DNA from 2 places in the Sphingobacterium sp. UBA2480 genome. Region 1 is predicted to be linked to the other one. Evidence: riboswitches for the same ligand, from Rfam matches in the RefSeq annotation. Region 1 holds a riboswitch; the other holds the start of a gene.
The links. A riboswitch is a leader RNA that binds a small molecule or an ion and turns the genes downstream of it on or off. The one in region 1 is predicted to bind thiamine pyrophosphate.

Region 1 (15,202 bases):
TCCACCAGAGAAACAACAACGCATCTTTGATGCCTTTACACAAGAAGATAGCTCCGTCAGTAAACGATACGGCGGCACGGGACTAGGCTTGACAATCTCCAACAACCTCCTGAAATACATGGGTAGTAAATTGAATCTGGAAAGCGAACTGGGCGTCGGATCGACGTTCTATTTTGATATCGAGGTCCGATGCGAAGAAATGGAGGAGGAAGATACAGACTTACCGTTAAATCGTGTCCTCGTTGTCGATGACAATGCTAATAATCGGATTATCCTTCAACATATGTTGGCCTATAAAAACGTTGAGTCTGTCCTCGCAGAAAACGGTATGGAAGCCTTACAGTTGCTGATGAAAGGTGAACGATTCGATGTGATTTTAATGGACTATCATATGCCTATCTTATCGGGTCTGGAAACGATAGAAAAGATTAAGGAACTCTTTAGAAAACAAGAAGAAGGCATTCCATTGATTGTATTACATACTTCCTCGGAAGAGCATGAGGTGATTTCTGCATTTAGACAGGAGGAGCGGTCATTCTGTCTACTTAAGCCGATTAAATCTGAAGAACTGTATTCGACTTTAAGAAGGGCGATACAACAAAATAGGGAAGATGCTGTGCAAGTAAAGGCGAATGCAAACTTATCGTTATCATCAGATTCGTACGGTCAAGACGTTCAGGTGCTCCTGGCAGACGACAATGCCGTTAATATGGCGCTTAATTTACGCATGATGGCTAGTATCATGCCTGGCGCCCAGTTAACCGAAGTTTCTGACGGAGCCCAAGCCATTCGTGCTTGCAAAGAAAAACAATTTGATTTTATTTTGATGGATGTTCAGATGCCCGAGGTCGATGGTATTGAAGCAACCAAACAGATCCGGCAAATGTCATCCTATGCTGAGACACCTATTATCGGTGTTACTGCCGGTAATATTTCAGGCGAAAAGGAACGCTGTCTGGAAGCGGGAATGTCAGACTTTCTAGCTAAACCTATTCGTCAACAGGATTTATTCAAGGCCTTGGAAAAAGCCATGTTATCGGTTAAACCTAGTGCTGCCGAAGCCTCGGATCTGGAAGATTTGGACGAGCATCTGGATATGCGACGGCTGGAAGAACAGGCTGGCGATGATCCCGCATTTTTAACCTTTTTTCTGGATTTGGTCGTCCGGGAAATAAAGGGGTCTAGAAAGCAGTTAAAGGAGGCCATTGATACAAACGATATTGTACGCATCAAAGAACTCCTTCATAAGTTGCGGGGAACTTCATCGACAGCCGGACTTATTAAATTGGCTCAAATGACCAAGGACCTTGAGATCAGCCCAACGATTGAAACAGACCTTGCGATCGCTTTTGCGGCAATCGAACAAGAAATGGATATCGGATTGGAATTAATTGCAAAAATCTTAAATAAATAATGATATGTTGATTTTAATAGCGGAAGACGACGAATTGATACTACGTACTGTTGAACACAAATTAGTGAAAGAAGGACACGAAGTGGTGCTGACCAGAAATGGCCGTGAAGCCATCGAGAAAATTAATGAACTGAATTTGGATTTAGTTGTAACGGATATTATGATGCCCTTTGCTTCTGGTATTGAAATTCTTTCGGCAATAAAGAGTATCGGAAAGAAAATCCCGGTTATTGTATTATCGAGTATGGGCCAAGAGGAGGTCGTGGTGGATGCATTTGATTTAGGCGCATCTGATTTTATGGTTAAGCCATTTAGTCCAAACGAACTGATTCTTAGGATAAAACGCCTGATAAATAAATAAAATTATGCACCACCATATCGAGCTACATGAGCTTATTCTGGCTATTGTTATCGTATTGATTTTAGTACTATTATTGATTATCACAGTACTGGGATACAGCTTTTATAGCTATAGAATCCTTCATAATAGGCAATCTTGGCGACAGATCATCGAGTACAAAATTATGGAAACTATAGTAGGTGGCGATGAGAATGGCGATCGAGACTTGGAGTTTGCGAAATACCTGAAGGAACCTTCTTTTCGGGCTCTTTTTTTGGATGTATTAGTTGACTCGGATCGAAAATTTTCTGGTGGAGCGAAACAATCGATCAATAGGTTGTTTCATGATTTTAAATTGGAGGATGAGGCTTGGCGAAAGCTTCGGCATAGAAAAGCTTATCTGGTTGCGGGTGGTGTTCAAGAGCTTGCCGCGATGAATGTTGAACCGGCAATCCCTGAGATAACAGCCAAGCTTAATGATCCCCGTACTGCGGTATATCAAGAAGCACAATATGCGATCGTAAGTTTTAAGGGATATGAGGGACTTGGTTTTTTGGACCATTTCGATCGTCCCTTATCTGACTGGCAACAATTGCGTTTATTGTTTTCTATTCATGAAATACCCGAGCTTTCGGAGTTACATGTGGATACCTGGCTTAAGAGTTCAAATGATTCTGTCGTCGTATTTACATTGCGTTTGATCCGAAAATTTAGATTGATGACTTTTTATACCGAAGTTTTTAGCCTATTGGATCATCCATCTACGAAGGTTCGTGTACAAGCCATACGAACGTTGCAGGCTATTGAGAACAGTGGGACAATTCAGCAATTTATGCAAAATTTTGATCTGCAACCAATAGAAGTTCAGATCGAAATCCTTAAAGCAATGAAGATTGCCAAAAGTAGAGAAAGTGAGTATTTTCTAAAGGATCAACTGTGGAATCATAACCAAGTGTCAATTAAAATTTCTGCAGCAGAAGTACTCGTTGTACTGGGCGAAGAACAGTATTTGCGCGAGATTTCACAACGTGAAGATACATACGACGAACTTACACAAATTATTAAACACGCTTTGCAAGAGAAAAAATGTTAGAGTTTTCCCATATCGTATACGAAATTATAGTTTGGTTATTTTTGCTTTATTCGGCAGCAGTATTCATTATCTATACTTGGATAGGGCTATACGCTTATGGAGCGGTGTTTCGTTACAAACACAATAATACATTTACGGATTATAGTATTATTGCCACCAACCCCAACGCGCCAACATTCAGTCTGATTGCGCCAGCATACAACGAAGGGATGACCATCGTTGAAAACGTACGTTCATTATTGTCGCTGTATTATCATAATCTGGAAATTATTATCGTTAATGATGGTAGTAAAGACGACTCAATTTTGAAATTGATAGCTTCTTATGAACTTGAACCAACGTCCTTTTTTGTTCAGGGAACTATTGAGACCAAGGATATAAGGGGGATCTATAAGAGCAAAAATCCAGCTTTTAAGAAGCTGATTGTTGTTGACAAGGAAAACGGAGGTAAGGCTGATGCGCTCAATGTCGGCGTTAATATTTCTTCGGGAGATTATATCGTCTGTATTGATGTGGACTGCATTTTGGAACAGGATGCTATTCTAAAATTAGCAAAGCCATTTTTGGAGCAGACCGACAAACGCGTTATAGCCTGTGGCGGAGTTATACGTTTGGCTAATAACTGTAATGTCGTGAACGGTTCGGTGGTCGACGTTAATCTACCAAAATCATGGTTGGGACGTACGCAGGCTTTGGAGTATATCCGCGCTTTTATTTTAGGCCGTATGGCTTGGTCCAGAGCTTCTGGATTAATTCTTATTTCCGGGGCATTTGGCGCTTTTGACCGGGAGATTGTATTAGCGTGCGGGGGCTATGACCGAAATACGGTGGGAGAAGACATGGAACTCGTTGTTCGTATGCGCCGCTATATGGAGGAGCAAAAGCAAGCCTACGAGGTGGTCAACATTCCTGATCCATTGTGCTGGACGGAAGTACCCGAGTCAAAAGAAGTATTGCGTAAGCAGCGCAATCGTTGGATGCGGGGCACGATGGAAACCTTATGGAAACATCGAAAACTCATGTTCAATCCCAAATACGGCCGTTTTGGTATGCTCAGTATGCCTTATTGGTTTTTCTTTGAATTCTTGGGACCCATTGTCGAATTTACGGGCTATATTGTTTTTCTAATCTTTTTTATTCTAGGAATAATCAATTGGCCATTTTTCGTTGCACTATTTGCACTGGTGATAGCTTCCGGAATTTTGTATTCGATCTATGCCATCTTGGTTGATCTTGTTAGCCATCAGGTTTATTCGAAGAAACGAGATCTCTCCACCCTGATAACTACGGCGATACTAGAACCTTTATACTTTCATCCCATTGTTGTTAAAGCTGGGGTACAGGGGGTTGTTGATTACTTTCGCAAGCAGCATGGCTGGGGAGAAATGACACGGCAAGGCTTTCAACAAAAAGATGCCAATGAGTCGGTTTGGAAATACCTTGGTCAGCGATTAACTCTGTCGTTACAGAGCTTAGGACCTGTTATGTTGGTTGTCTTTGCCTTGTATATGTTATCTGTTGGTGTCGAGTGGTGGTGGTACGGTCGTCGATTTTCTCAGCTTTCGGAGTCACATGCCGGGAAATACCTGTTTTTGGATAACATCTTGTTTATCTTTCAATCCTTGGCCTGTTTGGGAATCGGCTATTTATTGCTTCAGTTCATCAGCAGTTTTTGGGCAAGACTTCTTATGGTCATATCGTTCTCGTTTATTGTCGTTATGCAATTCATCTTGTTTTTGTATTTTGGCGAATCGAGAAATTTGCTTGGGGCTGATATGTTCTATTACAGTTCGGAAGAGATGAAGCAAATTTTGGAGGCCAGTGGTATGTTGAGTTTTACCAATATTGCTTTACTTTTATTATTGATCGTAATTTCTTGGGTTCCCCTTTGGGTAGCCAATAAACAGACATTCAAAAAGGCTTATGCGAGTATTGCACTGTTATCTTTGGGGATCATATCGTTTTTTGTCTCCTCGGCTTCGCTTTTGGGGGGGAGCTCCGAAAAAGATGAATTCGTCGCCAACGCAAGCCGGAGTAAGTGGCGTTATTTTTTCGATTCCAATTTCACTAATTACGTGGATGAGCACCCTGGGATGCTCGCTATGTTCAATAAAGACGACGATGATGCAAAAGTGGTAGATACTAAATTTCCCTTTTTGAAAAAAGAGGATACTAAAGATTTCCTAGGGGCATACATGCAGAAAACGGCGAAAGTACCCAATTTGGTCATTCTTGTTATCGAGGGTTTAGGACATGCCTATAGTGCTGAAAATGGCTATATTGGCAACTTTACACCTTTTATAGGTACATTGAAGCAACAGTCTTTGTATTGGGATAATAATATGAGTTCCTCGGGTCGGACATTTTCCGTTTTGCCGACCATAACAGGTTCGTTGCCTTTTGCAACACATGGATTCCTGGAACAAGACACCTTGCCTGACAACTTTAATCTATTTAATATTCTGAAGAGTAATGGATTCAATACTGGGTTTTTCTATGGCGGTCATTCTAATTTTGATTTCATGAAAAAGTTCATGGATTATAATAAAATAGATATGCTCATGGACCAAGCCGCATTCGGACCTCCTTATAAAAAATTACCCGAAAAGGGTGGGGAGAGCTGGGGATATGAAGATCAAGCTGTCTTTAGCAAACTTCTTGAAGTACAGAAGGTACAGGAACACCCTTATTTCCATGTTCTTTTGACACTATCAACCCATAATCCGTTTTTGATTAATAATGCGGCTCATTATGAGCAACTATTTGATCAACGTATCGCAACATTGAACCTTACACCCGAACAAAAAAAGTGGGCTTTGGAAAACCGTACCCAGCTTGTTTCGGTGCTGAATCTGGATGATGCGATGGAGCAGTTCTTTAATGAATATAAAAAGAGACCAGATTTTGCAAATACTATTTTTGTCATAACTGGGGACCACGCGATGCCTGAGATACCCTTGCAAAGCAAAATCGATCGTTATCATGTTCCACTGTTGATTTATTCACCACTTTTGAAAGGGCCAAAGACTTTTCATCATTTTGTTAGCCATTTTGATGTCGCACCTTCCATATTGGCCTACTATCGCGAGAATTTTGGTATGAAAACTCCTACACAAGTTACCTGGATCGGTCAGGGCCTTGACAAGGGCACTTCAGCACAGGGTGATGGCATTGCCATGATGCAGAGTAAAAATCAATTGATTGATTTTGTAAAAGGCAGTTACCATCTTTCCGACGGACAACTGTATAAATTGGATGGAGTGCTCAATGAAGATGCCGCCTCGGATAATGCAAGAGAGGAATTGTCCAAGCGCTTTGAATTATTTAAGCGCAAGAACAAACTCTTTTATACCCAGAAGCGACTTCTTCCAGACAGTGTGTATACAAATTACTTTAATAGAACAAAGAAGAACTAGAATTTTCGAATATAACCAAGGATGATGTCCAATTGATTTCCTTTCTCTTTTGGCCTGAATTCTTGATTATAATAGGTGCCCGAAATTGAAAATAGGTTACTTTGTTTCACCGAGAAGTTATACTCGGCACCTACTTTGAATGTCTTTAATTTATAGGAAGCGTTGTCCAATAGATTATTTCGGTTTTCTTCGGGGCTCAGACCCGTTCCGGCACTAAATCCGAAGTAATCGTTTGCTCCTTTTGTATAATAGCGGACTGTTCCGGTATAGGATTGGGAAATATTCTTTTCGCCCGGTGTAAGATAAGTCCTCAGATTGAACCAAAAGTTTTGGTAATATTTTCCTAATGAAGCCGTGTACATCCAGATGTTGTCACTAAAATAAAGCTGACGATATCCGATCTCTCCCTCAAAGCTGTTCGGAAGATTGGCATAGAGAGACACGCCAGTTCTATATTTCGCAAAAATCCCCACATTATTGGAGTATCCAGCACCCACGTAGAGGTAAAATATCTTTGAAAGACGAGGATAAGCCTCCATCTCGAATTGTACGCCATTTTCTGCAAATTTATTTGCATAGTTGGTCCTGAAAATAACTGATCCTATGGGGGTTGCCCGCTTATAACTTAAGCCGACAATGTGCCAATTATGATCAAACTGTTTGTCAAAATAGACGAAGTTGTAGGTCAGACCGATTGCGTTTTTAGCCGTATATTCTTCAATACTTTTTGCCAGTGCTCGAGCTTCTGTGTTTTTAGGATTAATGGCCAATAAACTATGAATTGCCTTTTCGGCAGCTTCATAATGATCGTTGCCATAACTAATTTTACCTTTTAACAGAAGTAGATCCTGCGACTGCGGATGTAGGCTAAGCCCTTTGTCTGTAATTGCAATAGCTTTGTCAGTCTGATCATTCCAATATTCCAAGGAAGCGTAGGCCAAAAAGAAATCTTCATCATTTGTGTTCTTTTTGTCCAGTTCTGTGAAGATGGTTCTTGCCGAATCAATTTTATCCGACCAGGTATAAAGCCGCCCGAGAAAGATGCTAATATCGGTGTAATCCGGTGCTTGAAGTAGCGCCTGTTTGGATAATTGAATGGCTTGCGGATAATCTTTTGAATCAAAGGCTACCTTTCGCGCTTTTACAAAGAGATCATCAGCAGTGAGTTTCGTCTCTTGCGCAATTGAAAATAAGGGTAATAAAGAGAGGGAGAGTAATGGATAAATTACTTTTTTCATTCCAGATCGTAAAGTTGACATTTAAGCTTGCTAATATATAAACTAAAATTAGCAAATTTTGTTTGTCTGCTTTTGTTTTAAAATAAATTTTTGAGCTCTTTTAAAGCGTTCTATCTCTTTTTGCGGAACGCCTTCCGAAATAATCCTTAGAAGGAGAGTTTCGAAAAACGCCAATGGAATGTATCAACAACCGTTAACTGGTTGCTGTCTACGGGTAATCCGGTTATTATTTTAAGCACCTGCATGGCCATCATACTGCCGATAATACCGGGTAAAGGACCCAGCACCCCATTTTTATCGCAATTTGGAACCTGTTCCGGATCGGGGGGCGTTGGAAAGATATCCAATAGGTTTTTACTACCCTGATAGTTAAAGACAGCCAGCTGTCCTTCAAAACCATAGATGCTACCGTACACCAAAGGTTTATCGAGTTGTAGGCACGTATGATTAAGCAGGTAGCGTGTTGTAAAGTTATCACAGCAATCGACAATGATATGATAGGGAGCGAGCAATGCTAGCGCGTTGTCTGCATCTATTTTTACCTGAAAGGGCTCAAAATCAATTGTACTATTGTGTTGCCGTATATAGGCTGTGGCACTTTCTGTTTTTGCCTGGTGTATATTATCTTCGGAATGAATGATCTGTCTATTTAGATTGTGGATTTCAACCCTGTCAAAATCAACCAGGCCAAGTTTGCCTATACCAGCTGCGGCTAAATATTGAACGACAGGGCTCCCGAGTCCCCCTGCACCGACGACCAATACCTTGGCATCCATAATCTTCCGTTGTCCGGCAACGCCGATCTCTTCAATAAAAATCTGTCTGCTATAGCGATCAAAAATGTTATTTTTCATGTATTTAACGTACTATACCGGCATAATTGCTCTCCCAGTCTTTCATCACTGGAGAATAGCCCATCTTTCTGATTTGATTTTTTATTGTTTCCATATCTCTTTCATCACTTACTTCAAATTGTTCCAAAGCTTGCGGATCAACAACATAGCCTCCCGGATTGGTCTTTGAAGCGGCACTCATGGTCGTTACGCCAATAGGTATGATATGATCCCTGAAGGTTTCGTTCTCTCGGGTGGAAATGGAGATTTCTAAATTTTCATTCCACAGGCGGTATGCACAGATCAACTGCAGTAGATCGCGGTCTGCCAAATGAAAATTTGGCTCAACAGAACCTGCGGCTGGTCGCAGGCGTGGAAAGGAAATCGAATAGCGTGTTTGCCAATATTGTTTTTGTAAATAGGCGATGTGTGCCGCGGTGAAAAAGCTGTCCACCCGCCAGTCCTCCAGCCCAAGTAATACGCCCAGTCCGATTTTATGGATTCCCGCCCGGCCTATACGGTCAGGCGTATCCAAACGATAGTCAAAATTGGACTTTTTTCCTTTCGGATGATATTGTTTGTAAACTTCGCGATGGTAGGTTTCCTGATAGACCAATATTGCATAGACTCCGGCTGCCTGCAGTAATCGGTACTCGGATTCTTCCAATGGCTGTACTTCAATGGATATCTGTGAAAAATGAGGTTTTAAAAGCCGAATAGCATTTAGGAAATAAGTGATCTCGACAGTTTTGTTGGCTTCTCCGCTGACCAGTAAGATATGATTGATTCCCATGGCTTTAAGTGCCATTGCTTCCAGTAATAGTTCGGTGTTGCTCAGCGTTTTGCGTTTGATTTTATTGTCCATGCTAAAACCGCAATATGTACAGATGTTTTGGCACTCATTGCTCAGGTAAAGCGGGGCATAGAGCTGTATGGTTTTACCGAAACGACGTTGCGTGATTTGTTGGGTTTTTTGTGCCATTTGCTCCAGATATGGTGCTGCAGCCGGTGAGATGAGCGCTCTAAAGTCAGAGAGCGTTAAATGGTCTTTTTCTAACGCATGTTGTACATCCTGATCAGTAGCGTCATAAATCTGTGCATGGACCTTATCCCAGGAGTATTCATCGCGTATCATTTTGAAATCTGTCATAGTGAATTATCAATCAAATAAAAATGAAGTTAGGGGGCTCGAAGCGATTGCGTGGGAGCCTATCTTTCCCAATCCGGCCTCATAAGCTTTCCGTCCAGCGATAACGGCCTCTCTGAAAGCTTCGGCCATACGTATCGGATTATTAGAGACTGCAATTGCCGTATTGACAAGCACCGCATCAGCTCCGATTTCCATGGCTTTAGCGGCATCGGAAGGCGCTCCGATTCCAGCGTCTACGACCACTGGGACATTACTTTCCTCAATAATAATTTCGAGAAAGTCCAAGGTACGCAGCCCTTTATTGCTTCCAATAGGGGCACCTAAAGGCATAACGACAGCTGTGCCTGCATTTTCTAAACGTTTACAAAGTACCGGGTCTGCGTGAATATAGGGCATGACGACGAAACCCAATTTAGCAAGTGATTCGGTTGCGCGTAAGGTTTCAATAGGATCGGGCAGCAGATAACGTGGGTCGGGATGAATTTCCAATTTCACCCAGTTTGTTTCCAGTGCTTCGCGAGCAAGTTGAGCCGCAAGTACTGCTTCTTCAGCTGTTCGTGCTCCCGAAGTATTGGGAAGCAAATGGATTGCCGCCAGATCGAGCGCGCTGATGAGGCTGTCGTCTGAGCCGGTCTGGTCGATTCGTTTGAGGGCGACGGTGACCAATTGGGAAGCCGAAGCCACAATGGCATCGCTCATTTCCGTGAGATTACCGAATTTGCCCGTACCGAGAAATAATCTGGATTCAAATACGCAATCGGCTATATGTAGGTTGCTCATAGTAAAATTTTATTGATGGATGAAACAATGTTTGGAGTCTTGGTTACGATTCCCGAGAGTGCTACACCGTAGACGCCAATTTCTAATAGATGTTGGATATCTTCAAGTTGGCTTATACCGCCAATTGCGAATATTGGAATAGGGGTTAGGCCTTCTCGGCGGACTTGTTGGATGATGTTTTCATATCCTGCAATCCCCAGTAGGGGACTTAGTTTTTGTTTTGTCGTGGTATAGTTGAATGGCCCGAGCCCGATATAGTCACAATGTTCACTTATTCTTTGCTTTACATTGGCAAAGCTATTGGCTGTACCGCCGATTATTTTTCCTGCACCCAATAGGTGCCGGGCAGCTGCTACACTGCAGTCGTCCAGTCCCAAGTGCACCCCATCAGCGTCTACAGCTGCTGCAAGCGAAGGATGGTCATTGATGATACAGCTGGCACCAAATTCGGAACAAGCCTGCCTGATCTCTTCGGCGAGCGCATAAAGATCTTTTTCCTCGGCTTCCTTCCATCGGATCTGTATCCATTTGGCCCCCGCATCCAGCGCTTTCAGCATGTTGTTTTTTTGTTCCCTTATAGTTTTACCTTGTGAGATATATTGGAGTCTTTCCATAGTTTTTGTTTGCATGCAATAAAATTTTGAATAGGATCCCGATGTTTCCATAAAGTGCCATATAAGGCAATTCCATCTGCACCTTGCTGCATCGGAATAAGACAGTTGTCTTGGTTTATCCCTCCAAGACCGATGAGACGAACAGCAAAGTTGGCGCGTGACGGGAGTTGACCTAGTCTTGCATTATGCGTTCCATACCCCACTTTTGAGATGCTCGGAAATAATGGACTGAAAAAAGCATAGGCCCAACGTTCATCAAGGCTATTGAATTGATCAATATCATGCACAGATGTTGAACAGATTGTTGTAGGCCCCAGTTGATTTGCAGATTCATGCAGTCTACTTTTATCGTTCAGGTGGATTCGTGCAATCCCAAGCTCAGCCGATAGATGCGCATGTGAGTGTAGAACCAATCTGTCGCGGTATATAGGAGCTATAGTTTCTATATATCGCGACATTTGTAAGTCTGTAAAATGATACTTACGCAAATGCAGAATATCAAGACCTTCTTTAAACAACGCTGCTATAATCGCCTGTTCAGAACGGATTGTTTCTGCTGCTGTCAATGCAATAATCATGAATAGATCTCTTTTCCTTGTGCGATGAATTCCTGTGATTTTTCCAGCATCCCCTGGGCGGCACTATCCCTGATTTCCTGCGTTATTTTCATCGAGCAAAATTTGGGACCGCACATGGAGCAGAAGTGCGCAACTTTAGCCGCATCTGCCGGCAATGTTTCGTCATGATATTCCCGTGCGGTATCTGGATCAAGGGAAAGGTTGAATTGATCTTCCCATCTGAATTCGAATCTGGCTTTACTCAAGGCGTTATCACGATATTGTGCACCAGGGTGTCCTTTGGCTAAATCGGCCGCATGGGCAGCTAGTTTATAGGTGATTACACCATCTTTGACATCTTTTTTATTTGGTAGACCCAGGTGTTCTTTGGGGGTAACATAGCAAAGCATTGCACAGCCATACCAACCGATCATAGCCGCTCCAATGGCGGATGTGATATGGTCATAGCCTGGAGCAATATCTGTTGTTAAGGGACCTAAGGTATAAAATGGCGCTTCGTCACAACAGGCCAATTGCTTGTCCATATTCTCTTTGATCAATTGCATAGGAACATGTCCTGGCCCTTCGATCATCACCTGAACATCATGTTTCAAGGCGATTTTGGTGAGTTCGCCCAGGGTTTCGAGCTCCGCAAATTGAGCTGCATCGTTTGCATCTGCAATAGCTCCGGGGCGAAGACCGTCGCCAAGTGAAAAAGCCACATCATATTGTTTCATAATTTCGCATATTTCCTCAAAATGGGTATAGAGAAAATTTTCTTTGTGATGAAAAAGACACCATTTGGCCATGATAGAGCCGCCTCTGGAGACAATTCCAGTAACTCGGGATGCCGTGAGATGGATATAACGAAGCAATACGCCGGCGTGTATGGTAAAGTACGAAACACCCTGTTCGGCCTGTTCAATCAAGGTATCTTTGAATATTTCCCAGGTAAGATCCTCGGCCACCCCCTTTACTTTTTCGAGCGCCTGATAGATCGGTACTGTACCGATTGGGACTGGCGAGTTACGGATAATCCATTCGCGGGTTTCGTGAATATTTTTGCCAGTGGATAGATCCATGATGGTATCAGCCCCCCAACGACAGGCCCATACCGCTTTCTCAACTTCTTCCTCTATGCTTGAACTTACGGCGCTATTGCCAATATTGGCATTGATTTTAACAAGAAAGTTGCGTCCGATAATCATGGGTTCACTTTCAGGGTGATTAATATTATTGGGTATGATCGCTCTTCCGGCGGCGATTTCTTCACGGACAAATTCTGGTGTAATAGCTTTATCATGTGTTCTCGCACCAAAGTTTTGCCCCCGATGCTGATGATCCATTCCAGGGGTACTAGCTTCCAACTGCTCAATACGTTGGTTTTCCCGGATAGCAACATACTCCATTTCCGGGGTAATGATGCCTTGCTTTGCATAATGTAATTGGGTGACATTCTTGCCGGCGGAGGCTACTTTCGGTTTGTGGCTATAGGCAAATCGGAGTTCGTCCAACGTTGGATCAGAAAGTCGTTTTTGTCCATATTCAGAGCTGATGCCAGCCAACTGTATGACATCCTGACGATCCAAGATCCACTGCTCGCGAAGGCGAGGGAGTCCTTTGCGGATATCGATATGGATGGTGTCATCTGTATAAGGCCCAGAAGTATCATAGATTGTTACCGGCGGATTAATTTCGATCTGTCCATTCGTTAATTTGGTTGGGCTCAAGGAGATTTGACGCATAGCGACTTGAATAGGAAATAGTTTTCCGGCTACAAAAATTTTCTTTGCATTTGGAAAGGGGGATTGCGTAATTGTTTCAGCTGTCATTTTTTCTGTATTGTGGTGAATTACTCGGTTGATTTTTTTTGAAAGGCTAGCCGCCTTGAGATGCAGTGATTAAGATAATCTGATCATAAGGTTTAAGTGTTGTCGTAGCCCAGTCCTTTTTGGGGATGACTTGGTTGTTGATGGCTACAGCCACACCCTGGGTTTTGCCAGATAATTCCAAAAGTAACAAGCCTTCTAGTGACGTAAGTGCGGGATCGAAAAATCGAATTTGATGGTTTATTGTAAGTTCCATTCCTTAATTTTTTTTGGTAAAACTTTAGGAATGGCTACACAAAGGCGCAGCAATGCACCTTGTAGACAGCTCACTTTTCCCTACGCCAGTATGATCCGGATCAGGTTCTAAGGGTAAAATCTCAGCCTGCATGAGCAGACACCCCTAAAGTTGCGACTAATATAAGGTTATTTTTATGAAAGTTGCAAGAATTTATTTTGCTGCCTGAGGTATATCGTGCAGGAAAGTACAGGTCACCATGTGGAAAATATTTGATATATTAGATTTTTAAATCAGCTAAAACAATTTAACAACCACCAAGAATAGTATCTTTTCATGCGTAGGATTTTATTGACAATACTGTTGTGTATAACGAACAGCACTTATGCCCAACCTAAAAGCAACTGCATCGCGGTACAGTTGACATGCGAACATCTGGTCAATCCATTGGGTATCGATGCAACCCAGCCGAGACTTAGCTGGCGACTTGAGGACCAACGTAATGGTGCGGTACAACAGGCTTATCAGATCCTTTTAGGGCAAGATTCGCTGGCACTACTGAAGGAGACGAAAAATAGCTGGGATAGTGGCAAACAGCTCAGCTCGTCCATGTTAGTGCCCTATAACGGCGCACAGTTAAAGCCACAGACCACGTATTTCTGGAAGGTTAAAGTATGGGATAAGGATGGTATATCAACAAGCTCTAAAATAGCATCGTTCGAAACTGGAATGATGGGAATGGACCTTTGGAAAGGAAAATGGATTAGCGACAATAAGGATATTCATGCGCGAGAAACGCCTTATTTTAGAACAGAATTTAAGATAAATAAGCCGATAAAGTCTGCACGCGCGTATATTGCCACAGCAGGGCTATATGAACTTTCCATGAATGGTCAACGCGTAGGAGACCATCGCCTGGATCCAATGTATACTCGATTCGACCGGCGTACATTATATGTCGTGACGGACGTAACCCAGCAGCTCCAACAAGGAGAGAACGCTATTGGCGTTGTTTTGGGGAATGGCTGGTATAATCACCAACCACTGGCGGTTTGGAACTTTGATAAAGCACCGTGGCGGGCCCGACCAACATTCTGTTTTGAGCTGAAAATCGTTTATACAGATGGTACAGTAGAAACTATTGTTTCAGATAAGCAGTGGAAAACAGCTTCGGGACCAATTACTTATAATAATATTTACACTGGTGAGCATTATGATGCAAGACTGGAAATACCCAACTGGGACAAACCTAAATATGATGATTCAACTTGGCAGGCTGTTCAGTATAGAAATGCGCCATCTGCACATATCGTTTCCCAACAGATGGTACCGATTCGGCTCGTGAAGTCCTATAAGCCCAAATCAGTGACAAAGATAGACCAACGTACTTATGTTTTCGATATGGGTCAGAATATGGCTGGGATTACAAAAGTTAAAGTCAAAGGAGCTGCAGGGACTATGCTACGTATCAAGCATGGTGAACGATTGTCGGCAGATGGGCGTCTTGACCTGTCCAATATTGATGTTTATTACCGGGGCGATAAGGAAAAGGAGCCCTTTCAAACGGACATTCTTACCTTAAGCGGTCGTAATGATGAGTTTATGGCAAAGTTCGGTTACAAAGGATTTCGTTACGTCGAAATTAGTAGTAGTGCGGCAATTGCATTGGATAGTTCGGCTGTGACCGCTTATTTTATGCATAG
Region 2 (15,202 bases), 410 kb from region 1:
AAAAATTTAATATCGTTTATGCCAAGCTCAATATCAGTTACAATTTCATTTTCATAAACCACGAAAAAACCTTCTACATCATCAGAGATTGCCAGCGTAGCCGTAATATTACCTTGTTTGATGTTAATGACTTGATTTTCGGTTAAGGTATAAGATGCGCTTTCGAGATGTTGGGTCAGGGACCCCTTCGTTACAAAAATGAGAAAATTAAACGTCGTACGATAGGGGATGACAGGCATCAGGATACTGCGGAGGTAATTCTCGATTCGATAGACTTGAATTTTATTCTCATTGAATAAATTGTGCTCAGAAACATCCGGTAAAAATAACTTTTTGTACTCGTAATTGTTGATGATCTTAATCGAATTTTTCATAGTTTTAAAGACAACCTACTTACCAATGAAATCAAAAAAAAGGAATAGTTGTATGTATGACAAATATACTTAAAAGTTTGCGGAAATTAGGTTAGCATCCGATGCTTTCCAATCAAGTAATTATTGTGTTAACTAAGTGAAAAAGCTTATTTAAGACAAATTGTCCTGATTCCCTTTTATAAACTCCGACGTGAAATGTTGTTGCTGTTTTTCATGGCTGAATTTCTCCCTATTATAGGACGCTGAACTACCTTTGGGTATTGATAAGGAGGTCCATTTATCATCCAAACATATTTTCCCAATATAGAGCATCTGACCGATGTGGTAGGGATAATGTGCTAGCTGCCGCAAGATCGCTTCCATGACGGTATGTCCTTGATTACGGATATAAATGATTTTAGCGAGATCTTCTTCTTCGAGGGATTCAATTGCTTGAAACAGACAGGACCATCCAGCATTCCAATAGGTAATAAGCTCATCGCGATCTACCCAACTGTTCTCAAACTCCTGGTCGCGGTTTCTATTTTGTTTTTCGCCATCTGTGGTGAGGAAATCGGTCCATCGGGAAAGCATATTTCCACCTAAATGTTTAACAATTAATGCAATGCTATTGCTCGAATCATTGGGTTGCCAAAAGAGTTGTTCAGTGCTTAACTGTGCCAATGTTTTATCACCCAAAGATTTATAATATTGAAATTGCTTGATACAAGTCGCTAAAAAATTGTCCATTGCGTCGAAAGTTTGGCATTTATATGAATATTAATATACAAAAATGTCCTGAAACCGAGACCTAAAATAATTTTTTTAGCTGAAATCTGGTTTTGCTATCGATGTCATTAATTTCCTGATACAGTTTTTTGAGGTGATAAATGTGTGAATTTATAAGGAGAAGGAGAAGGAGAAGTGTGAGCAAAAATGCTAATAAAAGCAAAGGTGATACTGGGGTATGTATCACCTTTAAGCTAACTAAACATTAAACATAAATAAACAGTCTTTTTTAAAGACCACACTAAAAATTACAATACTACTCTGCCACTTGTTGATTTGTCAACTTGGACATTTTTTGGTTGATTTTTTAACGCAATTCTTGCCGATGTAGAAACATTTCCCTGTAAGTTTTCTTTCACGCTGAGCGTAACATTTGCAGACGAATTGGCTTGTACTTGGGCATTTGTTGTCGAGAAACGGCTCATGTCAACCGATGCGGATGAATTGGTGTTCAAATTTAAATTTGAAGCGCTACCCGCAATTTCCTGCTTAGACGAACTGCTTGCCGATACTTGCAAATTTTTACTGCTGACATCTGTCGTTAACTTGCTAGAAGAGCTCGTTGAAAGGTTGATATCATCAGCAATTAATTTTTTAAGCGATATTTTTGCGGAGGAGGATACGTCTACAGAAATTTTGTTTGCCTTAATCGTTTCATCGGTATAGATCGAACTGCTGGATGATGCCGAAAAGCGTGTCGGTATCTTGCTTGAGTAAACAGTTACGCGATTGTTTCTCGCATTTCTGATTGAACTGTTTCTTTTATACTGTACATACAGTGTACCGTTTTTTACAGTCGTTTCGATAAGGGATAAATGTTCGGGATTATCTGCTTCAACAATAACTTCGTTGCGATTAGAGTGAATATAATCTACACGTAATGAAGTTGCCGATGAAATGCCATCTGGAGCAGTGATCTTACGTGTTTCGCGTTCTTGTGCCTGAGCTACATATAAAAATGAAATAAAGGCAATGGTTAAGATTCTTTTCATTATTTTTCTGTTATTAGTTTAAATTTATTTTTACTGAAAGTTTCATTTTAATTTCCCTTTTTATCGTTTCTTATGCACTTATGCATACGCGCTATCGTTAACTGCCACCTATAGTATAATAGTAATGCCAAAACTTTAAATCCGTTTAAAATACTGATTAACACTAGTTTTGTTCCTGAGTGCTATTTTCGTTCATGCTCATTTTTGAACATCAACTGTTCGGTATCGGACAATAGTTTGTTTACCAGACTCTTCGTTTGTAGGCTGCTAACCAGAATTGATACTCTAATTGGGAAGCTGTTATAAATACTTGTCGCATCTTCTCCCGTTTTGTTTCAGTAGTTTCTGCTGCAATTTTGTCAACGTAGTTTTTCGCCTTGATAACGCCCTGTGCAAAATCCTCACCGCTATAAGTTGCTATCCATTTGGAATAGGGATTTCCCTGTGTATTTGCTGTCGATACAATGTGATCTCCGACCTCCTTATAAATCCAAAAACAGGGGAGTGTTGCCGCCATAGCAACCTCAATACTCTCGAAAGCGGCTACGCTTTTAAGAAAATGAACATAATGATGGCAGGTTGGTTCGATTTTGTTGCTCTTGTCGGCAGGACTTAAACCAAATTCCCGAAAGTAATTTTCGTGTAATGCCCGTTCAACAAGTAGCGCATTGCGACCAAATTCGAAATAGTCCAATGCTTGTTGGTTATCCGCGCTTTTTGCACCTATAAAGGCGAGCACACGGCCAAATTCTTCTAAATAGAAAGCATCCTGCTGCATGTAAAATTGAAATTTATCCAGGGGAAGACTACCATCACTAAGCTGAACAATAAACGGCATAGTGAGTATATCTGAATAAATTGATGTTATTGAATCCCAGGCATGATCAGTCCAGTTCATATTGAATAAGTTTAATCGGATTGTGGAAGTGATTTAATGGCCCATTTCCTTTGCCAATGATGAGGTCTTTGCTACCAGCTATTGCTGCGTGTATATAGGCCAATGCGAATTCAACCGCGCTATCGAGACCAACGCCTTGTGCCAAATGGCTCGCAATTGCTGAAGAAAGCGAACAACCGGAACCATGTGTATTTTTGCTGTTAATTTTTTGAGATTTGAATTCAATTGGTGGATTCTTGTGCTGGAACAATAGGGATGTTAATTCTTGACTTTGGAGATGCCCGCCTTTAATCAAAACGGATTGACAACCTTTCGCCAGTAGGCTATTTCCCGCTTTTTCCATTTTCTGAACCGTGTCAATAACTTCGTCTACTAAGACACTTACCTCATCTAAATTTGGTGTAATTAGCGTTGCCAAAGGAAAAAGAAGTGCTATGCAGGCCTGAATCGTATCGTCGTGAATCAGCTTGTGTCCGCTGGTCGAGACCATGACTGGATCAAATACGATAGGCCCTTTATATTCTTTTAAATAGCTGCTAATAAGCTCCACAAGTTCAATATGGTGTACCATGCCTATTTTAATTGCATCGGGATAGATGTCGTCAAAAATAGCATCTAATTGGTCCTGGACGGCTGCTGTAGGAATGTCATAAATACGTCTTACACCTTGTGTGTTCTGAACGGGTAAGGCAGTTAACACATTCATGGCATAACAACCTAATGCAGATATGGTTTTGGTATCTGCTTGTATACCTGCACCACCGCTACCATCGAACCCCGCAATGCTGAGTACGGTAGGGACGCGGTATTTTTTATCTTTTGTCATTTTAATAGTTCTTTTAGTTGTGCACTGGCAGCTCTGGGATCTTGACTTTGGCATATGGCCGAAACGACTGCAATGGAGTCTGCACCGGCATTCCAGGTCTCTTCTGCAGTTTGTAAATTCATCCTTCCGATAGCGATCAATGGTTTTTCCGTCCTACTCCGAAGTTGTTTTAAACCTGCAATTCCCCATTCAGTAATCGTGTCCATTTTTGTTCTCGTAGAAAAAATGGGACTTACACCGAGGTGGTCGACGGCGTACATTTGTGGACTTTCCAGTTGTTGCATATCTTCTATGGACCAGCCTATGTTTAATTTATCGCCATATTTTTCGCGAATAGGGAGCGGCTGCAAATCATTTTGACCCACATGTACTCCCCATGCCTCGATTTTTGCAGCGATTGCTACGGCATCATTGATCACGAGCGGAATACCATAACGATCGGTCAGTTTTTTCAAACGCATGGCTTTATCCAAAAATGTAGCGGGATCGTTAGCTTTTTCGCGTAATTGAATAAGATCGACTCCACCAATGATGGCTTCTTCGGCGACATTGAGCCAATGTTGAGGATAACAGTCCCGCTCAGAAATTACCAAATATAAAGGGTAGGGAAAAAGCGGATTAATGCGCATAACATTTGATCTTGAGCTTTGATTTTAGACGTTCTGCATTGAGCTTATAGAGTTCATCATAGAGATTCAATTGCAAGGTACCCGGGCCAGCTGCTGTTTGGGCTGCGAGTTCTCCCGCCAAGCTCAAAATGGAAACGCCGGCAACAGCTGCTTCAACATATTGGTCTGTAACACCTAGAAATGCACCAATAAGTGCAGTAGCACTACAGCCAAGTCCAGTTACCTGTGTCATTAAAGGGTTGCCATTAAAGACTTCAACCCTGTATTGTTCGGAAAGAATATAGTCTACTTCTCCGGAAATACAGATAATGGAACCGGTTTGCTCTTGCAATAATTGGCCAAATCGGAGCGCATCTTTACTCGCTGTCGTGCTGTCGACTCCTTTTGTGTTCGGTTGGTTGAAATTGTACAGCGTCATGATTTCTGATGCATTTCCACGAATAACCGTTGGTTTGAGATCCAGTAGATTGGCTAATAAATCATTGCGGAATGCTGATATCCCAGCACCAACAGGATCAAGTACCCATGGCCGTCCAATGGTATTGGCATGTTCGGTAGCAACCAGCATAGCTTCGGCTGTATCTTCACTCAAGGTGCCGATATTAATAACAAGAGCTTGCGCAATATCGACAACTTCGCGTACTTCTAAAGGACTGTGTACCATTACGGGGGACGCTCCTAGGGCTAACAGTGCGTTGGCCGTATTGTTCATCACGACTAGGTTTGTGATGTTGTGTACAAGGGGTTTTTCGACCCTCAGCTGCGCTAATAAATTGATAATTGAATCTTCCATTCTTTTTACATATGCTAAGATGTACGGTGTAGCCTTGGAGGGAAGAAGAGCGATAGACTGCGCAGTAAAGGAGTATGCTGTACAGTGGATTTTTGCTTTTCCCTACGCCGGTATAAACCGAATCAGGTTCAAAGGGACTATCTCAATTCTATACAGAATACCCCCAAAGCCAGACCAAATTTAAACAAAAAAGAGGACTTTTCATATCCGTCATTTTTCGATCACTTAGCTTGTTAAATTAATCGGCCGGATTTTGATCGGCACTAATTTCAATATATTCAACAGGGGTATAAGTAACCCGGGCAAAATTTTTGGTCAAAAGTTCTGTTTCTAAAATCTTTCCACCCTGAAATTTTAAAAACTTCTCGCGCCAAATCTCATTTTTACGAAAGAACTGGTTGTCTATTTTAAGAAATTGATGTTCTTTTTCAACGACATGGTATGCAAAATCCAGCTCCTGATCGATCCTCAATTCGCCCTCTAAACATTTCTCTGTAAACCAGAGGTTGATCTGGAAGGTGTAAGGCGTGTTGTTGGTGAATTGATAATCACGGTAGTTATAAAATACGGTAGCCCCACTGCCGAATGGCAAAACGCGACCATCGTCAGGAAAAGGATCAAAGGAGTGATGATAACGTTCGCTGACGGTGAGTGGACTATGGATAACAAGCCAATGGATGAGATTGGATATTTGACAGATTCCACCGCCAATACCCGCCCTTGCTTCACCGAAGGATAACTCCATGCCGGGCAGATACCCTTTCTTTACGGTGGGGAGCCCTACGAGTTTACAAAATGAAAAGGTTTCCTTCGGTCTGATCAGAATGGCATTGATCTGTGCTGCTGCAATTTTCAGGTTGGTCACTTTGTTGATCTGCAATTGCATATTATTTTCGCCCAGCTTTTTTAATAATACAGACTGATGCTTTTTAATACGAAAGGGAAGTTTTTCAGCTGATTTAACTTTGCTGTATTTTTTGTCGTCAAATAGCCAGACGGCTTTTCGCTGCATTCTTCTTACCCATACTGCAAAAAAATAGAGCAAGGGGTGCTGTTGACTGATCAGTTTTCTTTTTTTCAATACGATGTTTATTTATCGCTATCAAAATTAATGCAGAAATGTATCTTTTGCCGCTTTTTTTGATTTTGTCCTGTGTTTTTACTGTATAGGGGGTAGAACTTTTGTTCCATCGGGTGTATACTGGCTTTTCGCTCTATGTCTATAGCTGTTTTCTTGTTTGTACGTATTTGCCCGTGATCTTCCCATGCCCGTTATAGTTCAGGTTTTCATACGTACAGTTTCCCAAATCTTTTACAATTGATTTTTGTTGCAATACCCCCTTGAAGTAGAATTCATCAACTGTTTCGTTGGCCCGGTAGGATCGCTTGATTTCCGCTGTGAGTTGGTCATTTTGATCGAAGGTTTGGCGTAGTATATAATCACTTGTTTTCGGATCGCTATACGCATAACGGACCCGACTTTCCCTTTGATCATTTCTGCCCGACAGCTCTTCACTCATGCGATTCTGTTTGTCATAACTGTAAATGGTCCAATCTATCCGTTGGTATAAAAAATGAATGGATTCTCTTTTTACAACCTGGAGTTTGCTGTTCAAGTGGTCTATTGTCGCTGTTTGTAATGTTGGATCGTAGGAAACAATGGCGTTTGGGAGATAACGGTAAATGGTGCTGTTGCTCCATTTGCTGTTTTGAAGGTACTGTATGGAGTCGATAAGTCCGAACTGATTATAGCATCTTTTGCTGAAATAATTATTTCCGCCGGAAAGATTGTTGGATGTGAGCTCTTTGCCTTCTTCATATACAGTCGTCACAATTGCTCCAGTTTCCACCTCATTTTCATCGGAAAACTGCTGCATGACGTACGTGCCGTCACATTGATTTTTACGCTGACTGTAGTAAAGAGGGAGAGCTGTATTGGCGATAATAGCCGCTGCATATTGCCTGGATGGAATAAATTGCACTTGTGCAATGGAGTCAAAGAAATGTTGGGCATTATATTGTGACGAAGGATTCTTTGACGCAACTTGTGTGCTGTTGCTTAATATGGATTTGGCTGCTGCCACATAGGTATTACTATCGTATATGATCTTGGGTTTGCCTAAGCCATCAAACAAGATCATGGCATGACGTTGTTTCAATGACAATACATTGATGGTCCATTGTTGATTTTTAACGCTAAATGTAAGTTTTTTTGCATCGGTTTTTGTGACCAGTAACTTTGTTGTGCTAAAAGGTACTTGCTTGAAAATCGCAGCAGCATTTTTTTCGTGTAAACGCATGATAAAATCAGTTGATTTATCGGACTCATTGGTTACAAACAGAACTGCCTGTGTAGGGCTAGCTATTGTTAACGATTTTACTGTTTGCGATGCTGCAATGGGACTATATAACAGCAATATCAACAACTGAATGATAATCGGATAAATGTGCAGTTTCGCGTTATAATTCATTTGGGTCGATATTGCTGTTGTTGACTTTGCTATTTAATTTAATACTTCTTTCAAAAATAATAAGGTGTGCTCCCAGGCACGTTTGGCCATCACGGGATTATATTCCGCTGACTCGGGATTCGTAAACGTATGTCCAGAATTTGCGTAGGTAATTATTTGCCAGTCTGCTTTTCCTTCATTTAATTCCTTGACCAACCCATCGTAATCTTCTTTTGATACACTCTTATCGGCTGCAGGGTGCTCAATGAGTACTTTTGTTTTAATGGAACCATTGGGTCTATCGGCAGCTTTGGATAGGCCTCCGTGGATACTGATCACGGCATTGACGGGGAAGCCGGCTCTCGCCGCTTCTAATGCTCCTGAACCTCCAAAGCAATAGCCAATGATCGCAATTTTTGTCGGATCTGCGCCTTCTTTTTTCAGTTGTTCTAATGCGAGCTTGATGCGATGCTGATAAGCTTTATAGTCCGTCTTGTAGTGGCCTGCAATTTTCGAAGCTGCGGTGTTGTCCGCAGGAATATTTCCCTCACCGTAGATGTCGGCAATGAACGCGATGTAACCTTCTTTTTCAAGAAGCAATGCCGCTTGTTTCGCTTCGTTGTCAATTCCCTTCCACGCAGGAAGAATTAAGACAGCAGGGCCTTTTTTTGCCCTATTGGCGGTTACCATGCCGTTGAGTTTTTGTTCACCATCCTGGTAAGGAACCTGTTTTAATTGTTGGGCCTGCGTAGTCATCGTGACCATAGTAAGCATCAATAGTGTCATAACTGTTTTCATCTGTCAATAATTTGTTCCGCTCATTATTTTGTGTGATCAGAAATGAACCTAATTTGGAGTCCATCTCAACTAAATATAATTTTCAATGTACATTTTTTCCGCTGTCGTCAACCTGAAGTTACGACTTTATAGATTCAATAATACCAATAACATCGAGTTGTCCGAGACCTTTGTCGTGTGCTTTCCCGTAGGTATCGAGTAATGTCTTGAGGAGGGGATATTCGGCACCGGCTTGTTGCGCCAGTCGAATATCTTTCAGCATAAGATCTAGCGCGAAAGCAGGACTGTAGTTTTCTTCCATCAGTAAAGGCGTTTTGACTTTTGTTGCGCCACTGCCACTGGCACTATCATTGATGATTTCGAGCATATCACTCCGTTGAATTCCCAGTTTATCTGAAAATAAGATCGTCTCTGCGAGACCTTGATAGATCGTTGAAAGAAAATAGTTGATCGCAAGTTTGGCGGCAATTCCCTGGCCATTTTCGCCAACATGTTTGATCGACTTGCCCATCTGCTCGAGGTATGGCCGGGCGCGATGAAGATCCTCCTGTTCACCACCGACCATAATAATCAGGGTGCCCTCTGCCGCGGGCTTGGTACTGCCGGCCACAGGTGCATCTATAAATGCGGCTCCTTTTTCTTTGAGTTTGGATGCGATAGACAGGGTGAGTTTACGGGATATGGTACTCATATCGACAAATAATTTGCCCTTGATATCTCCTTGAAGGATTTTTTCATATACTTCACTGACAGCTTCATCATTGGTGAGCATGGAGAATACAATATCAGCATGTTCGACCAATTCGGCTATACCTTCTCTGATCATTGATTGTTCTTCAAAGCCCGCTGCTTTTGCACGGTTTCTATTATAAACAGAAAGGGGGAATCCTGCTTTTTCCAGGTTTTTAGCCATGGGGTGCCCCATGTTTCCTAATCCTATAAATCCTAATTTTTCTATCTTCATCTAAAATTACATTAATAGCTCTTGAAATTTACGTCTATTAAAGATACAAATGTTTTGGTCATTCCACTAATACCCTGATTTCGTTACGAAGGAGCACTATTTTATCTTCCTGTTCCAGTTTTTTTAAAATTCGGGAGACAACTACCCGGGATGTGTTTAGGTCAGAAGCAATATCCTGATGCGTAAGGGTAAGTATTCGGTCGTTGTTCAGCTTTACTTTGGCTTTCAGATATTGGATGATTCGTTCTTCCATATTGGAAAAAGCTAGACTATCAATAGCTTGTAACATTTCGTCCATACGGCTTGAATAGCTTGATATGATGAAATTTCGCCAAGAGGGGTATTTTCCCATCCAAAGGTTGACAAGCTCATTTGGAATCATGGCAACCGTTGTTGTTTTTTCTGCGAGGGCACGAATTTCACTTTTTTTATTTCCGAGACAACAGGCTATTGACATCGTACAGGTTTGACCTTTTTCCAAATAGTAGAGCAGCAGTTCGCCTTTGTCTTCATCTTCCCGGACAATTTTTATTGCTCCATCTAGGAGAAGGGGCATCGACTTGATGTATTGATTGGTATCAATGATGAGATCCCCCTCATGAAACGTTTTGATGTGTGCGTTTTTGGCTATTGCAGTAATTAACTCTGGCTCAAGAATGCCTGTATAAGCTTGTTGGATTGACAACATACGGTATTATTTTAGTTAAAGTTAATTATTTACGGGCTTATTTTATCCCCTGGGGGTGGAAAAGAATGTTGGTGGAAAAGAATGTTGGTGGAAATAATGTGTAGAAAGACCGGTTTTTTTGTGCTGTGTGTGGCGTATCCAGCAGCTAACATATAAAATCGTGAAATTCATAAATTTTGATTTATTCAAAACAGACAAAATGTTATTCTGATTATTTTTAGTGTTTTTTTAAGAATGTGATGAATGTGTTGTATTTATTTTATTTAATCTGTTTTTTTATTGCCTCTTTGTTTTAGAAGTAGCTGTTTTTCTGTGGAAGCTTAAAACTGATTTGTTTTGTATAGCGCTAGGGTCTGATAATCCTATTGTTAAAATTAGTTAAAAAGACAATCAATTCCTAATTTTGCGCCACAAAAACAAAACAATCACATCTAACATGAAAAAGTCTTTACTTTTTTTTGCCCTCGTTTTTGCTAGTTATAGTGCCGTTCATGGTCAAACAGCAAATACTAGTTCGGTTTCAGGAGTTGTCAAAGAAGCTACTGGACAAACGGTTAAAGGAGCAACCATTAAAATTACCCACATCCCAAGTGGACAAGTTGTAAGTGGCTCAGCCGATGCCCAAGGAAAATTTCAAATTTCAAATCTTCAAGAAGGAGGCCCCTACAAAGTAGAGGTAACTTACATTGGCGAAACGCCTGTTGTTTTCGAAAACATCATGCTGAAATCGGGGGAATCGTTGAATATCAATCCAATTTTTACGGCTGGATCTTCAACAAATTTGGATGAGGTTGTTGTTGTTGGTCATGGTGTTATTGATATTGCTGCGGGAAGAAAGACGCCGATTGCCGTTTCGACGATCCGTAAACAGGATTTAGAGGAAAGGGTAGGCGCACAGGATATTACTTCAGCACTAGCTAATACCCCGTCGGTTTATATCACTGGTCAGGCAAAAGGTTTTGGTGAGTCTTCTATGACAACACGTGGTTTTGATCAGTCCAATACCGCATTTTTGTTGAACGGTCAGCCGATCAATGGTATGGACAATGGAAGTGTATATTGGTCGAATTGGTCGGGACTTACAGATATTGCTTCTTTAGTGCAGATTCAACGTGGTTTGGGATCATCTAAATTAGCGATTTCATCTGTCGGCGGTACCGTAAATTACGTGACACAATCTACCGCAATGAAAGAAGGTGGTTTTGTCCGCACTACTGTTGGTAACGATATGTTTATGAAGGCAACAGTAGGTTACAATACCGGTCTGATGAAAAACGGTTTTGCTGTTTCGGCTATGTTTACGCAATGGTCAGGTAACGGTTATATGGATCATACGGAAGGTGCTGGACAAAGTTATTTCTTGTCCGTTGGATACAAAGCAAATGAAAAGCACAACCTGAACTTCATGGTAACCGGTGCACCACAGTGGCACAACCAAGGATATACCTCAAAATTGTCGAACTATCTCGCTAATGGCAGACGTTACAACGACAATTATAAGGATGCAAACGGCGTGATGATGAATGCACAAAAGAACTTTTATCATAAGCCGGTAGCCAACTTGAACTGGGATTGGACCATCGATGACAAATCATCTTTGTCAACTGTCGTTTATGCGTCGTTAGCTGCTGGCGGCGGTCAATCGTTAAGAAGTGATAAATACAACAAGGGCAAATATTTGGCTGCTGATGTGAACAATCATCAGTGGTTTGGTATAGTTTCCAATTATAACCGTAAGCTTTCAGAGTCCCTGAATTTTAATGTGGGTTTTGACGTGAGAGATTATAAGGGTACACATTATCGTAAATTGACAGATCCACTTGGAAATACAAATGGTGTTGTATTGGGCGGTAATGTTAATTTCCCTAATAAGCCATTGGTTACCAATACATACTCAACAAATCCTTGGAAAGCTTTCTCAAGCAAACCTGATTCGCGTGAAGATCGTTTAGCTTGGGATTACAATCAATACATCCGTTACGGGGGTCTGTTCGGTCAATTGGAATATGCGAAAAATGGCTTTACAGCGTTTTTCCAAGGATCGGTTTCCGAACAACAAAATAAACGTTCTGATTATTTTCAATACACACCAGGTAATGAGGATTCTAAAGACGTGAACAACTTTGGCTACAATACGAAGGGTGGTGTAAGTTATACATTGGGACATCATAGTGTTTTTGGTAATGCGGGGTACTATTCCCGTCAGCCTTATCAAAACAATATTTTCATGAATTTTGCAAATGATATTAATGAAAATGCTGAAAATGAAAAAATCCTTGGTTTAGAGGCTGGTTATAAATTTGCTTCTCGATTCTTGGATGTGAATGTGAATGTTTACCGCACAACTTGGGAAAACCGTGTTACGGGTAGTTCGAGTTTAGCGACGGCAGATGATGTGAAAAAATACAACCCAACAAATGATCCTGGTATTTTGGTCGAAGGTGCCTATTTATATACAACAAATTACGGTGTAAAACAGGTGCATAGAGGGGTAGAAGTTGATTTTGAGGCCCGCCCAATCGAAAAATTAAGCCTAACAGGGTTTTTATCGATAGGTGACTGGAAATACGATGGTGCAGTAAACTCTGTTATACGTAACGATAACCGCGTCGAATTGGGACGTTCTCAGGTTAACTTAACCGGTGAACATGTTGGTAACGCAGCGCAAACTTCTTATGGATTTGGTGCTAAATATAAAGTGTTTAAGGGTTTGTCTGTTGACGCAAACTACAGATATTATGAGCGTTTGTATGCATCGAATTATCGTAGAGAAGTAATAGATGGCCAAACTTATGGACGTTATATGAAATTACCGTCTTTTAATCTTTTGGATGCCGGTCTTTCTTACAATGTCAAAGTAAGTGACAAGAACAGCATGAGTTTCCGTGTTAACATGAACAATGTGTTGAATAAGTTCTATATTTCGGAAGCTACTTCGAGTAACTTGGTGACAGATGTGAACAATACTTGGAATGGTATTGATACTTCCAATTTTGTTTTGATCGGACAGGGTAGAACTTGGAATGCATCTGTGAAATTTACATTCTAATAAGATTTACGTCGAATACAAAAGGTCCACAATTATTTTGTGGGCCTTTTTTTGTTTTTTAATAAAAACTTAATAATTTTAGGTGATCTAATTGTCAACCTGATGTTGCATAAATTAATTTGTCTGGAAAATTTACAGATCGGTACTGTCCATTTTTCTGCTTTTGTTGTTAATTTGGATGGTGGAAATACAGGCTTTGCTTTATTTATTAACCAAGAAAATGACCCAATCTTTATTTTTCGAAAAGAAAAGAAAAATGAGGTATCTTTCCATGTAAATGAAGAGCAATTCTTTTGGATTGTAAAAAACAGCCAGTTTACACCAGGAGAACGTCAAGACTTTTTTGCTGAATTTGTTGAATTCCTGCGTTTGATGGAAGAGAAGGTTTCCAATTATGTTTTCAAAAAGGAAAAATTAATCAAATTTACAAATTCGAGGGATATTGTCCGCTATAAATACTTATACCTGACAGGTGAAATTAGTTGATAAGAATACCCGATTATAATACCTGATCTCCCGTTAGATTTCTTTTGTAATGAAATTTAGCTTAGTTTTGGGCATGAAGCATATGTTTTCAAATCTAGCTGTCATTCTACAAAACAATACTTTTGTGGAATCAGATTTTACACTGCCAGTACCCGTACTTCTTGCTAAGTTTTCTTTTTTACCTATTTCATCATTTTTTCCGGAAGCGAGTTCATCTTTTTCCGCTGATTGGTTAGACACCGTCCAACAGAGCGCGATTAGATCTACATTGGAAGGATTTAATGTCGGAATCAGTGGCGATGGTAATCCTGTCGCTTTACTTGAGCAGGCGATTGCTTTGACCAATCATGCACTTGCCTATAGCTATTTGGGGCTTTATTATTTTAAAATAGCGGCATATGACCAAGCTATTGCAACGTTTACAAGCGCAATCGAACAGTATAAAGAGGAGCCATTTTTTTATGCGAGCCGTTGTTTAGTTTATCGACTCATCGATGAAGACGAAGGTGCTTTCTATGATTATCAGATTGCCAAGAGACTGGATTTTAATTACCATAGCGTTTTGGAATGGCAGGAAAATCAAGCTGAATTAACGTATTTTGAAGCTGAAAATTTGGTCATACAAGAGCTGGAATCGAAGTCTAGGACGCTCAGTACTGACGAAATAAATTCATTGGGACTTGAATATGTTCATTGCTATAGCTATCTAAAAGCAATCGGTCTTTATTCTTCTGCTATTGCGGAATCCGACAACAAGGATAGCAACCTGTTTGTTTTTAGAGGAAGTTTGTACCTGAAATTGACCTGTTTTGAATTAGCATTGTCTGATTTCAATCAGGCTATTGCTCTTGATGAGAATCGTTCTGCCGCCTATATATTTCGTGCAAAAGTGTTTGAATCCTATCGTAATTACCAAAGTGCGCTGGAAGACTATGCCAAGGCGGAGGAAATAGATCGTGATTCATCGATCGTATACGAAGAAAGGGCATCTTTGTTTGAGCGGTTGGGAAATTTTGAGGAAGCATTATTGGATTTTGATCGCCTTGTTACGCTCAATCCGGAAGATTTTTATGTGTATTCATTACGAGCCGATTTGAATGAAAAGTTGGAGGATTTACCAGGCGCACTGGCAGATTACTCGAAAGCGATCGATTTGAATCCATATTATTCTGATTTGTATTCATATCGCGCAGCAATTCGTGAAAAATTGGGTGATCCTATCGGGGCAAAAGCCGACCTGGATAAATTCAATGAATTGGAAGATGAATAAAAAAAGTCCACCTTTTGGTGGACTTTTTATACCTACTGCTCTAACTAGAGCAGCCTTTATTTAATGATCCTTTTTATCTTATTGGAACGGGTAATAAGTTTGTGCAATTTGTCATAATCCTCCGTGGCAATAGAATCGTGCAGGGATTGAAGCTGCTTGATATGTTCTTCGAGCACTTCGAGTACATTTTCGCGATTTTGCTTGAAAATAGGTGTCC

Region 2: linked by a shared signal. The riboswitch ahead of thiM (hydroxyethylthiazole kinase) and the one ahead of thiS (sulfur carrier protein ThiS) in region 1 are both predicted to bind thiamine pyrophosphate.

Annotation. Positions count from the first base shown of each region.
Region 1 covers NZ_DDPA01000007.1:1,233,964-1,249,165, forward strand. The annotation lists gene B3600_RS18420 (response regulator) at 1-1,414, shown strand, start outside; gene B3600_RS18425 (response regulator transcription factor) at 1,419-1,775, shown strand; gene B3600_RS18430 (hypothetical protein) at 1,780-2,847, shown strand; gene B3600_RS18435 (sulfatase-like hydrolase/transferase) at 2,841-6,263, shown strand; gene B3600_RS18440 (YaiO family outer membrane beta-barrel protein) at 6,260-7,501, opposite strand; gene B3600_RS18445 (HesA/MoeB/ThiF family protein) at 7,648-8,355, opposite strand; gene thiH (2-iminoacetate synthase ThiH) at 8,360-9,484, opposite strand; gene B3600_RS18455 (thiazole synthase) at 9,494-10,264, opposite strand; gene thiE (thiamine phosphate synthase) at 10,261-10,893, opposite strand; gene B3600_RS18465 (thiamine phosphate synthase) at 10,839-11,456, opposite strand; gene thiC (phosphomethylpyrimidine synthase ThiC) at 11,453-13,267, opposite strand; gene thiS (sulfur carrier protein ThiS) at 13,314-13,520, opposite strand; TPP riboswitch at 13,581-13,676, opposite strand; gene B3600_RS18480 (alpha-L-rhamnosidase) at 13,836-15,202, shown strand, end outside.
Region 2 covers NZ_DDPA01000007.1:819,952-835,153, forward strand. The annotation lists gene B3600_RS16530 (helix-turn-helix domain-containing protein) at 1-374, opposite strand, end outside; gene B3600_RS16535 (DUF1572 family protein) at 525-1,103, opposite strand; gene B3600_RS16540 (GIN domain-containing protein) at 1,391-2,134, opposite strand; gene tenA (thiaminase II) at 2,376-3,032, opposite strand; gene thiD (bifunctional hydroxymethylpyrimidine kinase/phosphomethylpyrimidine kinase) at 3,019-3,858, opposite strand; gene thiE (thiamine phosphate synthase) at 3,855-4,487, opposite strand; gene thiM (hydroxyethylthiazole kinase) at 4,477-5,280, opposite strand; TPP riboswitch at 5,363-5,455, opposite strand; gene B3600_RS16565 (VanW family protein) at 5,519-6,361, opposite strand; gene B3600_RS16570 (hypothetical protein) at 6,501-7,751, opposite strand; gene B3600_RS16575 (dienelactone hydrolase family protein) at 7,785-8,528, opposite strand; gene B3600_RS16580 (NAD(P)-dependent oxidoreductase) at 8,647-9,492, opposite strand; gene B3600_RS16585 (Crp/Fnr family transcriptional regulator) at 9,551-10,180, opposite strand; gene B3600_RS16590 (TonB-dependent receptor) at 10,617-13,229, shown strand; gene B3600_RS16595 (hypothetical protein) at 13,332-13,715, shown strand; gene B3600_RS16600 (tetratricopeptide repeat protein) at 13,765-14,985, shown strand; gene B3600_RS16605 (prephenate dehydrogenase) at 15,042-15,202, opposite strand, start outside.